Regions from separate parts of the Neobacillus sp. DHD-1R genome, predicted to be linked through region 1. Evidence: predicted binding sites of a transcription regulator. Region 1 holds the regulator's gene; the other holds the start of a gene.
What was found. Region 1 encodes Rex, which represses fermentation and respiration genes when NADH is low (regulators of the CRP and FNR family bind a similar motif). Its sites were predicted from a motif close to TTGTGAAATATTTCACAA; they were not measured.
Positions count from the first base shown of each region.

Region 2: a site for Rex is predicted at 5,107-5,124, ahead of AC3ANL_RS02840 (L-lactate dehydrogenase). Genes of this name have one in related genera too.

Region 1 is NZ_CM173232.1:5,103,699-5,111,224, reverse strand. It holds gene tsaD (tRNA (adenosine(37)-N6)-threonylcarbamoyltransferase complex transferase subunit TsaD) at 1-756, shown strand, start outside; gene AC3ANL_RS25105 (ABC-F family ATP-binding cassette domain-containing protein) at 1,245-3,164, opposite strand; gene moaC (cyclic pyranopterin monophosphate synthase MoaC) at 3,341-3,838, shown strand; gene AC3ANL_RS25095 (redox-sensing transcriptional repressor Rex) at 3,860-4,513, shown strand; gene AC3ANL_RS25090 (YhbD family protein) at 4,679-5,305, shown strand; gene AC3ANL_RS25085 (polymer-forming cytoskeletal protein) at 5,318-6,040, shown strand; gene AC3ANL_RS25080 (cytoplasmic protein) at 6,055-6,765, shown strand; gene AC3ANL_RS25075 (YdiK family protein) at 6,826-7,032, opposite strand; gene AC3ANL_RS25070 (CPBP family intramembrane glutamic endopeptidase) at 7,029-7,526, opposite strand, start outside.
Region 2 is NZ_CM173232.1:598,485-606,010, forward strand. It holds gene AC3ANL_RS02830 (metallophosphoesterase) at 1-2,614, shown strand, start outside; gene AC3ANL_RS02835 (MFS transporter) at 2,767-4,008, opposite strand; gene AC3ANL_RS02840 (L-lactate dehydrogenase) at 4,053-5,000, opposite strand; gene AC3ANL_RS02845 (YiiX/YebB-like N1pC/P60 family cysteine hydrolase) at 5,286-5,876, shown strand; gene AC3ANL_RS02850 (LacI family DNA-binding transcriptional regulator) at 6,142-7,158, shown strand; gene AC3ANL_RS02855 (nucleoside hydrolase) at 7,174-7,526, shown strand, end outside.

The sequences.
Region 1 (7,526 bases):
GCGCTTTTAATTGGCGTAAATGCGGCAAAGGCACTTGCCTTTGCCCATAACATTCCACTTGTTCCTGTCCATCATATCGCCGGGCACATTTACGCAAATAGATTAGTAACAGAATTCAAATTTCCTCTATTGGCCCTAGTGGTATCTGGCGGGCACACAGAGATTGTTTTTATGAAAGAGCATGGTCATTTTGAAGTGATTGGAGAAACAAGGGACGACGCCGCAGGGGAAGCCTATGACAAGGTAGCAAGGACCTTAAATATGCCGTATCCTGGCGGACCACATATCGATCGCTTAGCCCAGGATGGAAGCCCCACAATAGATTTGCCAAGAGCTTGGCTGGAAGAGGGCTCCTATGACTTCAGCTTCAGTGGACTTAAGTCAGCGGTTATCAATACGGTTCACAATGCGGAACAGCGTGGTGAGGTGATCACGCCTGAAGATTTGGCCGCAAGCTTTCAAGCAAGTGTGATTGAAGTGCTGGTGAAAAAAACGGAGAGAGCAGTCGCGCACTATGGTGTTAATCAATTGTTAGTCGCAGGCGGTGTTGCTGCCAATAAAGGTTTAAGGAAAGCGTTAGAGACGACTTTTTCTAAAAACCCTGCGGTTGAATTAGTGATACCTCCATTATCACTATGTACGGATAATGCTGCGATGATTGCTGCAGCCGGCAGTGTGATGTTTGAAAAAGGAATCAGGGCTGGTCTTGACCTTAATGCTAATCCGGGACTGGAAATTGAAATATTTAATAAGTAAGGATGTCTCAAAAAGAGATGTCTCAAGATAAAGGGTCAGACCCCACAATCTCAACCTATAGCTGTACTGCTTCAACCAGTCGACTATAATTGAGTGTTAATTGAGGGGTCTGACCCTTTTGAGACGTATTTCTTTGTTTTGAGACATCTTTTTTTGTGGATAAGCCATTTAGAAAACACTATTTAATACTCTTTTATGTGGATAAGTCTGTGGATTAAGTGGATAATGTGAATAACTATGGTGTTTATTGTGGATATTGTGGAAAAGTATATGGATAACCTACTGTTAATACTTTTTTATTGTGAATAAGATTGTGGAAAAACCCTTAGATTGTGTTGATAAGTAAAAAAGCTGTCGAAAGGAGCATGGATTTTGTATAAAATAATAGAAAATTGTCGAATGTCTCTTTGAAATTTGTTGAATATCAACGAAAATTTTTTGGTTTTTTCCTTAAAAGAAAAAACCGGGCAGCCACCCGGTTTCAACCATTAATCAGCAAGTTCGGCCCAGTCTTCCATTAGTTGCTCAAGCTCAGCCTTAGCCTGTTCACTTTTTAGATTAATTTCTAATACTTTTTCATGGTTTTGAAAAATGTCAGGTTCACAGAGCTTTTCCTCGTAATCTTGGATTTGTTTCTCGAGCTCTTCGATTCGTTGTTCTATTTCTTCTAGTTTTCGTTTACGCTGCCGTTCAAGCTTTTTACTTTCCTTATCCTGTTGATAACTGTTTTTCTCTGAGGTATCCACTAAAGTTTCTTTTTTCGTTGCCGCAGCGAGCGCTAATGCTTCGAGTTCCTCTTGCTCCAGTTTCTTTTCTAGATAATAATCATAATCACCTAAATACTCATCGCTGCCCTTTCGACTTAATTCTAAAACCTTCGTTGCGATCCGGTTAATAAAATAGCGATCGTGAGAGACAAAAAGAATGGTGCCAGGGTAATCAATTAAGGCATTCTCAAGAACTTCTTTACTATCAAGATCAAGGTGGTTCGTAGGCTCATCCAAAATTAGCAGATTGGCCTTTTCCAACATAAGTTTAGCGAGTGCCAGACGGGCTTTTTCCCCGCCGCTTAGGGTAGAGACAATTTTTAACACATCGTCACCGGAAAATAAGAAATTACCGAGAACGGTACGAATTTCTTTTTCACTCTTTAAAGGGTAATCATCCCATAGCTCATTTAATACACGTTTATTAGAAGTTAATTCAGCCTGTTGCTGATCATAATAACCAATCGAAAGGTTTGATCCATATTTGACGGTCCCCTTTAACTCAGGCAGCTTCTTAATAATCGTTTTTAATAGCGTTGATTTGCCGATTCCATTTGGACCAACCAGAGCAATACTTTCCCCTTTATACGCCCGGAAAGTGATCGCCTCTGAAACCATTTCCCCTTGATACCCAATCGCTAAAGAATCTACCATCAAAACATCATTACCACTTTGTTTTTCGATCTCAAAGGAGAATGCAGCCGATTTCTCGTCCCCAAGTGGCCGATCCATCATCTCCATTTTTTCAAGCTTTTTTCGGCGGCTTTGCGCCCGTTTGGTCGTTGAGGCCCTTGCTAAATTCCGATTAATAAAATCTTGCAGGTTAGCGACCTCTTGCTGTTGTTTTTCATAAAGTTTTAAGTCACGTTCATAATTGGCCGCTTTTTGTTCAAGGTAAGCACTATAGTTACCTGTAAACCGCCCAATTTGCTTGCGCGATACCTCGTAAACCTGTGTGACGACTTTGTCTAAAAAGTAACGGTCATGAGAGACAATTAAAATGGCCCCTTCATAACTTTGCAGATATTGCTCAAGCCAGGAAAGAGTTTCAATATCAAGATGGTTGGTCGGTTCGTCCAAAATTAGAATATCCGGTTTGGTTAACAATAGCTTTCCTAAGGCAAGCCTTGTTTTTTGCCCGCCGCTTAAACTTGAAATCATCAAGGAACTTTCATTAAAATGTAACCCATGTAAAACAGAGCGAATATCGGCTTCGTATTGATAGCCTCCCTGCTCTTTAAACTTCACTTGAAGTTGATCATATTCAGATAAGATTCGCTCGTATTTTCCAGTGTCTTCGTATACACTAGAATCGGCCATTTTAGTCTCCAGCTGCCGCAATGACTTTTCCATCGACAACAGATGTTGGAAAACGGTCAACATTTCATCCCAAATGGATAAATTGGACTCAAGGCCAGTATTCTGAGCTAAATAGCCTATGGTCACTTCTTTGGGTTTGATGATCTCGCCGCCATCATGTGACAAATGCCCGGCAATAATCTTCAATAATGTTGATTTGCCGGCACCATTACGGCCAACAAGGGCAACACGGTCCCGTGTTTGTAATTCCAGTTTTATATTAGATAAAATAAGGTCAGCACCATAATATTTTTGTAGTTGATTCACTTGCAATAAAATCATTTTATTCACCTCTATTAACTATAATTAGTGTACCGTATATCCTGAACATCGGCAATAAAGCGGGGCTTTCGATTGGCGGGATTTCTTTTATCAGCGAAAAAATGTATATTTAGTGCAAACTTTCACACACATACTAGTGAAAATAGTGTATTATTTTGGGGTAGGGGGATTTATTGATGGCTGAATTTACTCATTTTAATGAAGAGGGCAGAGCAAAAATGGTCGATGTCAGTGACAAACCAGAGACGGCACGAACGGCTCTTGCACATTCTAGTATTACTGTTAGCAAAGAAATTTTTGATAAAATAACGAACAATGAAATGAAAAAAGGCGATGTCTTAGCAGTAGCCCAAGTTGCAGCGGTGATGGCTGCCAAAAAGACATGGGACATCATTCCGATGTGTCACCCTATTCCATTAACAGGGATCAATATTTCTTTTTCATGGGAAAAAGGGCAAAATGAGAACTACCAATTATCTATAGTTGCAGCTGTAAAAACAAAAGGGAATACAGGTGTGGAAATGGAAGCGCTCACAGCTGCTTCTGCCTGTGCCTTAACCGTTTATGATATGTGTAAAGCAGTCGATAAAAGCATGGTCATTGGACCGACTTATTTAGTCGAGAAGACGGGCGGTAAGAACGGTGATTTTAAGCGAAGCGAACAAGTTAAATAAAAGGAAGGGGTGTGGGAGAGTATGAGTAACGAAACGACAAAGATACCACAGGCGACAGCGAAACGGCTGCCCCTCTATTATCGGTTTTTGAAAAACCTGCATACTGCTGGGAAGCAAAGGGTATCATCAGCGGAATTAAGTGAGGCGGTAAAGGTAGATTCAGCCACTATTCGCAGGGATTTTTCCTATTTTGGGGCCTTGGGGAAAAAGGGCTATGGCTACAACGTCAATTACCTTTTAACATTCTTTCGGAAAACGCTTGATCAAGATGAATTAACAAAGGTTGCATTAATTGGCGTCGGAAATCTAGGAACAGCTTTCTTAAACTATAACTTTTTAAAAAATAATAACACTAAAATAGAGTGTGGCTTTGATGTGGATCCGGCAAAAATGGGAACGAAGATCCGTGAGGTGCCCGTGTATCACATGGATGAATTGGAGAATGTGTTAACGGAGGAAAAAATCTCGGTCGCCATCCTTACCGTTCCTGCGCCCGTTGCACAAATGATTACGGATCGGCTTGTGAATGCAGATGTAAAAGCAATCTTAAATTTTACGCCGGCAAGATTAAATGTGCCTGCATCAATTAGGGTGCATCACATTGATTTAGCAGTAGAGCTGCAATCCTTGATCTACTTTTTAAAACATTATCCGACAGAAGATATAGAAGAATAAGAAAAGGGTCAGACCCCCATGTTAACATTCAATCTATAATCGCTAATTGAAAAGGTCAGCGATATGTTGAAGTTAGGGGGGCAGGCCCTTTTTTTTTGTGCTCAAGTCTAACTTTACAACGTAACAGTGTTATGTTACATTAGAAATAGAAAGGGGTTTTCAATCATGAGCGAGGAGTTAATATCTAAAAAGGATTTACTGGATTATGCAGGAATTTCTTACGGACAGCTATATAGATGGAAGCGTAAAGATTTAATTCCGGAAGAATGGTTTATTCGAAAATCAACCTTTACGGGTCAAGAAACCTTTTTCCCTAAAGAAAAAATCTTAGAGAGAATTAACAAGATACAAACCATGAAAGAAAATTTGTCATTAGATGAACTAGCAGATATGTTTTCACCTAATATTAGTGATATGCAGTTAGACAAAGATGATTTAGTAAAACGTAACATTGTTTCGAATGAAGTGATGAATTTTTATTTAGAACAAGATAAAGGCAGCAACGATAAATTTAATTTTTCACGCATGTTGGAGATATATGTATTAGAGAAACTTTTAGAATCAGGCGATATAAACTTAGATGAAGGAAAAATGCTGCTTCAGCTGTTAAAAGACAATGAGCAGCTCATTAAGCAAAAAAGCTGTGACTTGATCATTACTCGTAAGCTTGGAGTGTCATCCTGTCTGTTACTGATAAATGCAGAAGACTTCCATTTTGAAAAGGGAACAAAAATAATCGTGTCTCTATCGCTTATGGGGTGTATGGAAGAAATTAAAGCAAAATTATTATAAAGGAGACTGGCAATGGATACGAAAAGTAGAGGAGACTTGGTCATTAATGGATTAGGTTCGTCTAACGGAGGCCACTTCCATTTAGTAACGGTTAATGGTAGAGGAACGATCAACAGTGACGTGCAGTGTACGGCGTTTGAGTGCAATGGGTCAGGTACAATGAAGGGGAATGTGGGAGCGGATACCGTCAAAGTGAACGGGAATGCCCGCTTTAATGGGAATATCGAGGCGGAAAAGCTTTCTGTTGAAGGAACGGCAAGGATTGATGAAAACCTCTATGTAAAACAGTTAAAGGTTTCAGGCAAAGTCACGGTTGGTGGAAAAGTAAAATGTGATGAAATCAATCTTCGAGGTCTTTTTGCGGTGAAGGATGATTGTGAAGCGGAGCTTTTTAAAGGGGAATATCGGTTTACCATTGGCGGGCTCTTAAATGCCGATCAAGTTAATATTAAGATTTATGGTGAATGTAAAGCGACAGAAATTGGCGGTCAAACCATTATTGTCAAGCAGCATAAAGGGTCTTTTTTCAGCACTTTATTTAAATCCTTTTTCAAATCGCAATTAGAAGCGGACATCATTGAAGGAGACATCGTTGAGCTAGAAAATACAAAAGCGAAAGTCGTGCGGGGTCATCAAGTCAAGATTGGCGCCAACTGCCAAATAGGTGTCGTAGAATACACCAAAGAATTTTCACAGGATAAAAATGCCGTTATTAGTGACATTCGAAAGGTTTAAGGGAGGGGAAGAACATGGGAAATAGCAAAAACCTTATCATTAATGGCACAGGAAGTTACCCCGGAGGCCAATACGATAAAATCAGCATTCGTGGCGAAGGAACGATTGTGAATGATGTCGAATGTTCTGCTTTTCGTGTCTATGGCACAAGTGAAGCAAACGGAAATGTGACAATCGGAACTGCCAAAATTTTAGGTGAGGCAGAATTTAATGGAAATGTGAGAGTGAAAGAAACACTCGTCATGGGAACCATGAAGGTCGACAAACAAGCCAAATTGGAAAAAATGAAAATCCTTGGTTTGCTGGAAGTGGAGGAAGGCCTCAGTGGTGATGAAGCTATCATAAAAGGAAGTATCGCCGTAAAGGGAGATGTCGAATATGAATTGTTTGATTCAAGCGGCGGCTTTGAAATCAAAGGATTATTATCAGCAGATACAATTAAAATCGGCTTGCGCTTTGGTGAAAGTACAGCAGAGGAGATTGGCGGCGGAAAAATCACGGTGAAAAGAAAGAAAAATTCTCTGCTTCCCTTTGGCAAAGAGGTCGGCACACTTGCTGCCAAGGTGATTGAAGGCGATGAAATTTATTTAGAAAATACAACGGCAGACGTAGTTCGAGGCAATACCGTCAAAATTGGACCTAGTTGTCTCATTGGCGTCGTGGAATATACCCATGAAATGACACAAGACCCATCCTCCACAATTAAAACAAAAACCAAGGTGTAAATAATAGAAAAGGTGTCAGGCACCCATGTGAATTCTTCACATGGTGCCTGACACCTTTTTTTATTTTTTCTTTTTAATTTTGTCTTTGTATTTCATGTAAAACAGGATGATTTTTAGACCTGAGCCAAAATCAAAGGTGGCTAACAAAACGAGGAGATAGCTGAAAAAGCCCCATCCGTTTCGTTGGACATCGTCGATGGCGAAATAGGTAAATAACCCGCCAAGCAGGAAGTAAATAAATCCGGAAAACAAAGGTGAACGTCTCATAGAAAGCCTCCGATAAAGTTTTGAACCGCCTCCGCCTCACGCTGAAGTCTTTCAATATCGTCTTTGTAAACAGATTGCACTAATACCACCATAGTATTCATGGTGACATGGGCAAATATCGGCACCAAAATGTGCTTGGTTTTGACATAAAGAAAGGCGAATGTAAATCCCATTGCCGCGTACATCAAAATATGAACGGGTTCCATATGGGCTATGGCGAAAATAACAGAACTAATGACTGCTGAAAGAAAAAAGTTGAATCGTTTATAAAGAGCACCAAAAATAATTTTTCTGAACACAATTTCTTCTAATATTGGACCGATGATGCTAGTAACCAAAATCGCCAATGGGAAAGCTTCGATGATATGAAGTATGCTTTGTGTGTTCTCAGACCCCATTTTAATGCCTAACAGTGTTTCAATATATGCTGCTGCATACTGGGAGAATAATGCCAAAAAGATTCCTAAAATGGCCCACATGACCGAATAACTTAA
Region 2 (7,526 bases), 910 kb from region 1:
TACTAGTTTAGCAGCAGAAACGAATGGTGAATTGGAACGTATTACTGAAGAAGTAGATCCTGCCAAACCAGCTGATGATGAACTTATTTTAGCAGTTATCGGTGATTATGGCGGTTGTGGAGTTGGTAATTGTGAAGGTGAACAAAAGGTGGCTGATATGGTCCATTCATGGAAACCGGATTATATATTAACTGTGGGGGATAATACTTATCAACGTGGATTACCAGAGGAAGTTGAAAAAGCACAAGAAGCATATATAGAAGATATCAATGCGGGTAGATTTTTCCCTATCATGGGAAATCACGATTATGGAAACGGCTGTACCATGGAAAGTGTTCAACCAAGTATTGATAAATTTGGGGTTCCCGTTTCATATGTTGCCGGATTTGGCAATGGCTTAGTTGATTTCGTCAATCCAGATGCAAACTGTAATAAATCAACAGGTGATCAAATGCCTCCAATTTATGATGCGTATAAGAACACGGTTGACAATAGTCAAGCAGAATGGGTCATTGTAGGTGAGCACCAACCCGTTTATTCATCTGGAAAAGCGGGTAATAATTTTGATCGTTCTTGGGTTATGACGCCAGGTGTCGACTTGATATTAGCGGGACATGATCATCATGCAGAACATATTGAAACGAAAGATGGATATAACATGGTGATTTCAGGTAATGGCGGGAATGGTAAAACACCGATATTTTCCCCAGTCGAGGGCAGTCTTTATCGGGATGATAAAAATTTAGGTGCTGTTCGTCTTACGGTGAGTAAAGAGGATTTAAAAGTAGAATATCTTACTCTTTCTGGTGAGAATCAGTATGATTTTACCTTAAAAAAAGATAAAACAACTGGTAAAGCCTATATTGCCGACCGTATGGAATGGGTCGATCCTAACCCTAATCCAGGTGCATCGCCGGTCCCAAATAAATATAGTGTGTCCATGGATTTTGATGATACAACTGTTCCAGATGGTTTATCCTATCAGAATTATCAAGATGGACCCGTTAGTGAAGTCACTATAGATGGCAGAAAGGCCCTTCAACTGGAAAAAAATCCTATGGGCGGCGGCAATCACGCTTACTTATTTGTAGACGACAAATCTATCCTAGGTGGACCTTATCATGCGAAAGCAACCATTGAATATCGTTCACCAAAAGCAGGTTCGTTTAGTCTGCAATACGAATCGGCTGATTCAGGATCAGCCTATCAAAAAACACAATCTATTACTATTACTGATGCTGAAATCAACCAATGGAAAACTACGACAATAGAGATACCAGATATCAAATTTACAAATCGCCAAAATAATGGGGCAGATATGCGTCTTTTAGCGGCTAATAACCTGCCGCTCCTGCTTGGAAAAATGAAGATTGAAATCGTCCCGGACAAGCCAGTAAATTTTGTATCCATGGATTTTAATAGTGAGCCCAATGGATTAACGTGGATTCCGTATGAAAGTGGTCCTGCTCACGAAATTATAATGGATGGCAGAACGGTCTTACAAGTCGATAAAAATCTGTTTAATCAAGGAAATAACCTCTATCTTTCAGTTGACGATCGATATATTTATGGAGGACCCTATAATAGCCGTGCAACCATTGAATATCGTTCACCTGTCGCTGGTACCTTTACCCTTCAATATGAATCAGCTGAAACAGGGGCTGCCTATCAATCTGCACAAAAAGTTACCATTAAGGAAGAAGATATTAATCAATGGCAAACGGTAACCATTGATATGCCGCAAGCAAAGTTTACCAATCGTCAAAATGGTCATGCAGACTTTAGAATCGTTGGTGCTAAAAACTTACCACTTATCATTGGTTCTATGAAAATAGAAATTGTTGATGAAAACAGTGAAACTAATAGACTGGCAATGGAAGCAGTAGTCAAAGCTGAGGAGTTAGCAGGAGCCGAGCTTGATGCGCAAGAAAAGATTGATGCCGCTGTCGAAGCAGTAAATTATGCAGGGGCTTTAATTGAAAAGCTAGAAGATGGTGAAAAGAAATTTGAATTACAAGGTCGTTTAAATATCGTTTCTGCTGAAGTAAATCAAGCCCAGGCAGTCTTAAATCTAAAACTGGCAAAGGAAGCCGTTGAGCAAGCTGAACAGTCACTTTCTGAAGAAAGTGTTGAAAAGGCTGAACAAGCAATTGATAAATTAATTGATGGTACAAACAAAAATACATTATTGGAGCGACTATATATCGTAAAAACCATTTTACAAGCAGACCGAGTCATTCATACATTGTTAGATTCTAGGCTGGAAAGTGTTGAAGAAGTTGATCATGCTATTGTTACGCTTGAAACTGCAAAAAAATTAGTCGAAGAAATACCTACTAATCAACGTGGTAGATTAACTGAAAATCTTCAAAGGGCAGAGAACCAGATTGTCGATGAAATGAAATCAATCCTTGGTCAAAAGAACAAGGAAAAGCCAGAACGTTTAAAAGAAACATGGCTAAATTTACTTATAACAAATACAATCAATCAACTGGATGGACAAGCAAAACCTGACGTTAACGAAATCCACCAAATCATAATGAAGATTGTTAAGGAACATGCAACAGGAAAAGAAGTTAGAGAAGCGATTGAAAAGCGAATGTCGACATATTAAACTAACGGCAATATTTTTATAAACAAGAAAATAAGGGTTAAAAAAAGCTCTATGGCATATTGCCATAGAGCTTTTTGCGTTGTCCATCGAAAAATAAACTTAGACGTACTTATGGTCGGCACTAAATCATTATAAATAAAGAGTTTTGTAACTTATGCTGCTCTTCGTATGGCTGCTTCCTTTTGTTTTGTTTCCGGGAAGGTAGCCACTAAGAAGATGTACAAACTGGAGGCTGCTATAAAGAATATCATGGCCGGTGTGTATCCGGAGTGTCCTAAAATAAAGCTCCACACAATTGTAGCGATGGTTTGGCCCGCATAAGCGATCGCCCAGAATAGTCCGAACATAATCGTCAATATTTGTGGAGTCATCCCTTTTAATTCATGGGGCAGATTCAAAAAGATTGGATACTGGATATACATCGCAAATCCCGAAATCGAAATGAGTGTGTACGATAGAAGTGGAATTTTATTGGCAAAGACGATGGCAAGGGCAAAGGTTGCTACCATCACAATCCCTGAAAACAGAAGGACTGGTTTCCGCAGCACCCCTTTATTCCCGATGCGAATCCCAGCAAAGGTTCCGAGAATGCCAAAACCTGAGATTAATAGGTTCGTAACCGAGCCATTTAACAAGGTATATTGATCAAAAATCGCTTTAAAGCTCACTAACGATAATACATACAGAGTTAAAAAGGAAGCAAACGCCAGGCCATAGCGCCAGAGAAATCCGTCCTTGAGCGCGTCTTTATAGCCATACTTTTCAGCTTTTCCGCCTGATTCTTTCGTTTCAAAGGTCTCTGCTTTCCAAAGCCAGCCGATAAAAAACAAGATCGTTAAAGAGGCGAAAAAGGTTAACGTTAAACGCCAGTTGACCACCATTTGCTTGGCAAAAACCGTAAATAAGACGGCGACAATAAAGGCACCCACATTATAGGAAACGGTATTGGCCGCATTAATGCGCAGCTTTGTTTTTGGATGGTTGACATAGTGAGCCACGATCGGGTTCATGTAGACAATGACCATCGAGCCTCCTACGGCCATGACCATCCTCGCGACGGTGTAGGCCCAATAATTAGGGAGATAAATCGCGACAAGTCCCATCATTAAAAGTCCGATTGCCGTGCCTGCTGCTTTTTTAGGCCCCAACTTCATAAGCACCATCGCGGCTAAAATGTTGGCAAATACACGAGCAGTCGTAATCGAATAATTCACTAATTGAGAAATGATCGGATCCACCGGTCCACCGAAAAACGTTTCGGTGATTTGGGGCGTCAATGAAGAACCCGCCACCCAGTTCATCGCAAAGGTTACATAGGCCAGCCATAAAACAGCCATCATAAAATAACCCTTTTTTGTATGATTGATCGTTACCATAGTTTCATCTGCTTTCATTCGTGATTTTCTCTTTATCTAAGGAGTTTTAATCGAAAAATATACTAAAGAACAGGTTTCATGGTTTCTTTTAATACTGTAACCGAGTGACAAAATTGTTGTTTTTCCTTTTCATTTAGCTCAATTTCAATGACTTCACGGATTCCGCCACGGTTAATAACCGCAGGAACACCGATAAACACATCCTGAAGTCCATATTGTCCCTCTAGATAGCAGGATACCGTTAAGATACAATTTTCATTATTTAAAATCGCCTTCGTAATTCGAACTAGAGACATCCCGATTCCATAGTACGTTGCCCCTTTCCGTTCAATGATATGATAGGCCGCATCACGGACGTTAACGAAAATGTTTTCTAAGCATTCTTCATTCAGTTTTTCAGCTGGGAGCTCTCCAAGTCTTTCAACCCCTATTGAAGCACGGCTCCAAACCGGAAGCTCTGTATCTCCGTGTTCGCCAATGATATAGGCGTGAACATTTCTTGTGTCCATGTTAAAATGCTGACCAAGCGCAAAGCGGAGACGCGCAGAATCTAATACCGTACCTGAACCGATAACCCGTTCTTTTGGCAGGCCGGACTCTTTCCAGGTTACATAGGTTAAAATATCGACAGGGTTTGTGGCGACTAAGAAGATCCCGTCAAATCCACTTGCCATAATGTTTTTTACAATTTCTTTAAAGATTTTTGTATTCTTTTCCACTAATTGTAAGCGGGTTTCACCAGGCTTTTGTGCTAATCCTGCGGTAATGACCACTAAGTCCGCACTTTCACAGTCCTGATAAGAACCGCTCCATACTTTGATTGGTGACGGAGCAAATGGAATGCCATGGTTAAGGTCCATCGCTTCGCCTTCTGATTTTGCTTCATTCAGGTCAATAAGAACTAACTCTTCGGCCACTCCTTGATTAATCATTGAATAGGCATAACTGCAGCCGACAGCACCTGTTCCTACTAAGACAACCCGGTTTACTTTCTTATTTCTGTTATCCATATTAACAATCTCCTTTTTATATAAAATGTGAAAAATGACTTAAGCTGGATGTTTGTACTGCTTGTTTATTAATTACTCAGTTGATGGTGTTAGTATATCACCAAGTTTGTGAAGTTTTTCACAATATTTGTGACATAAATTTGAATTTTTTATTGAAAACCTTTACATTTTGGCACAAGTATGTGAAGTAGATCTTGGAGGCGGTTCTTGGTTTTTACAAAGATTTTGTGGTTTAATATTTTTAGAATAGTTAAAAAATAGAGAGTGAGAGAGAGGAGAGTTTAGATGGGGACCAGTAAATTTATCGGCATTGCGCAGCGTTCATATCAGCAAGCAAGAAATGAAATAAAGACGGGAGATATTCTGTTTTGCAGCGGTCAATATTTAGTTAGTGAGCTGATCAAAAAAGCTTCAGCTTCTTTAATTAGCCATGTGGGTTTATTATGCTTTTGGAATGACCGAGTTATTGTTTTAGAGAGCGTGGAGGACGATGGTGTCAGGGCTGTTCCCTTGTCACATTATCTTTATAATTATGAAAATAGCAGAAAAAAGTATAAGGGCAACCTGTATGTAGCGAGGCATACCTTACTGGATGATCCCACTTTTGATCAAGAAAAGATAAATAAAATGCTCGGAAAGGCAGTTGATTTATTAAATCGAAACTATGATAAAGTCGAAATTGCCCGAATCGTTGCCCGCATCGGATTAGGGATCGGCCGTCATATTGATGATGATGAGTACATATGCTCAGAATTTGTGAATGAATGCTTTAAACAACTAGATATTAAACTTGCAAGTGACCCCATGGATTTTATCCTTCCTGAACACATTGCCGCCGACCAAAACATTCGCCCTTTGTTTGAGATTCAACCATGATGAAATCAGGAGGGACGGTGGGTTCTCCCCATTTGAAACCTCCAACACTATATTATTTCTATTCTATGTTTATAGGATGGACAAGTTTGCCTCAGTACCCCTCTCTTAAAGAAAAGAGGGGTACTTACTGTATTCCTTTAAAGCGGCGGGGGACTGACCCCTCATAAAATACCAATATAATGTTGACTAAATTCTGAAAATTGAATTATAATTAAGAAAACGTTTTCAGAAAACGTTTTCTTAAATCCGAATATGGGGTTTTGCTATGACGATAACCATAAAAGATATTGCCAGAAAGGCGAATGTTTCAATTACCACAGTCTCGCGTGTGATTAATCAAAAGAGTGAGGGGATTGGGGAGTCCACCCGCAAAAAGGTGCTGGACATTATTGAAGAGCTAGATTATCGGCCTAATACGATTGCTAGAAGTATGATTACGAAACAAACCAATACCATTGGATTAATTATTCCGGATATTAGAAACCCTTTTTTCCCCGAGCTGGTTAGAGGTGTGGAGGATTTTGCTAATAAACATGCCTACAATGTCTTTTTGTGTAATACCGATGGAGACCCGAAACGAGAATTAACGTATGTAAGTTTAATGAAGGAAAAAAATGTCGATGGCATCATTTTTACCTATTCTAGTGCTGAAACCATTCCGCAGCTAGAAGAAATTGCGCGAGAGAAGAATATTCCGATCGTCTTACTGGACCGCGGGGTAGATGACCAAACGTTTAGTGGTGTTTCGATTCATAACGAAAAAGCGGGCTATCTAGCAACCAAACATTTACTGGATCTTTCTCATACAAAAATCGGTTGTATAACGGGGCCGGCGCATTTTCCAAACTCGAAGGCCCGGTTGAATGGATATATGAGGGCTCTAGGAGAAGCGGGTATTCCCTTCAATCAAGATCTTATCCTAGCTGCTGACTACCAAATGGATGGGGGATACCGGGCAGCTAAAACCTTATTGGCCAATAAGGACATTACAGCGATTTTTGCCTTTAACGATTTAATGGCCTTTGGTGTGTATCAGGCAGCAGTTGAATTAGGGATTACCATACCAGATAATCTATCGGTAGTTGGCTTTGACAATATTAAATATAACCAGTTATTAAACCCTAAGTTAACGACCATTGAGCAATCCGTTTACGAAATGGGCGAAATCTCAGCCCAAATCTTATTTGAACAAATCACTCAAGGAGGTGATGTTAAAAACAAAACGTTGTATCTTGAACCATCACTGATTTTGCGCGAAAGTACTAGAAAACTTGAAAACTAAAAAAAGGAGAACGACATGTCCAAACCCATTATTATTGATTGCGATCCTGGAATTGATGATGCACTAGCAATCCTTTTAGCCATCTCATCAGATGAACTGGATCTAAAACTGATTACCACATGTGCAGGTAATCAAACGAGTGAAAAGATCACGACAAACGCCTTAAAGCTAGTCAGTTTTGTTGGAGAGGAAATTGAAGTTGCGAGGGGGGCGGCAGGACCGTTGCTTCATGAATTGGTACTTGCAGATGTAGCCCACGGTGATTCAGGTTTTGGGGGAGTCGAGTTAGGTGCACCGCATTATTCAGTGAGCAGCCGCTCTGCACTAGAAGCGATGAGCGAGACGATTCTCCAATCGCCGGAAAAAGT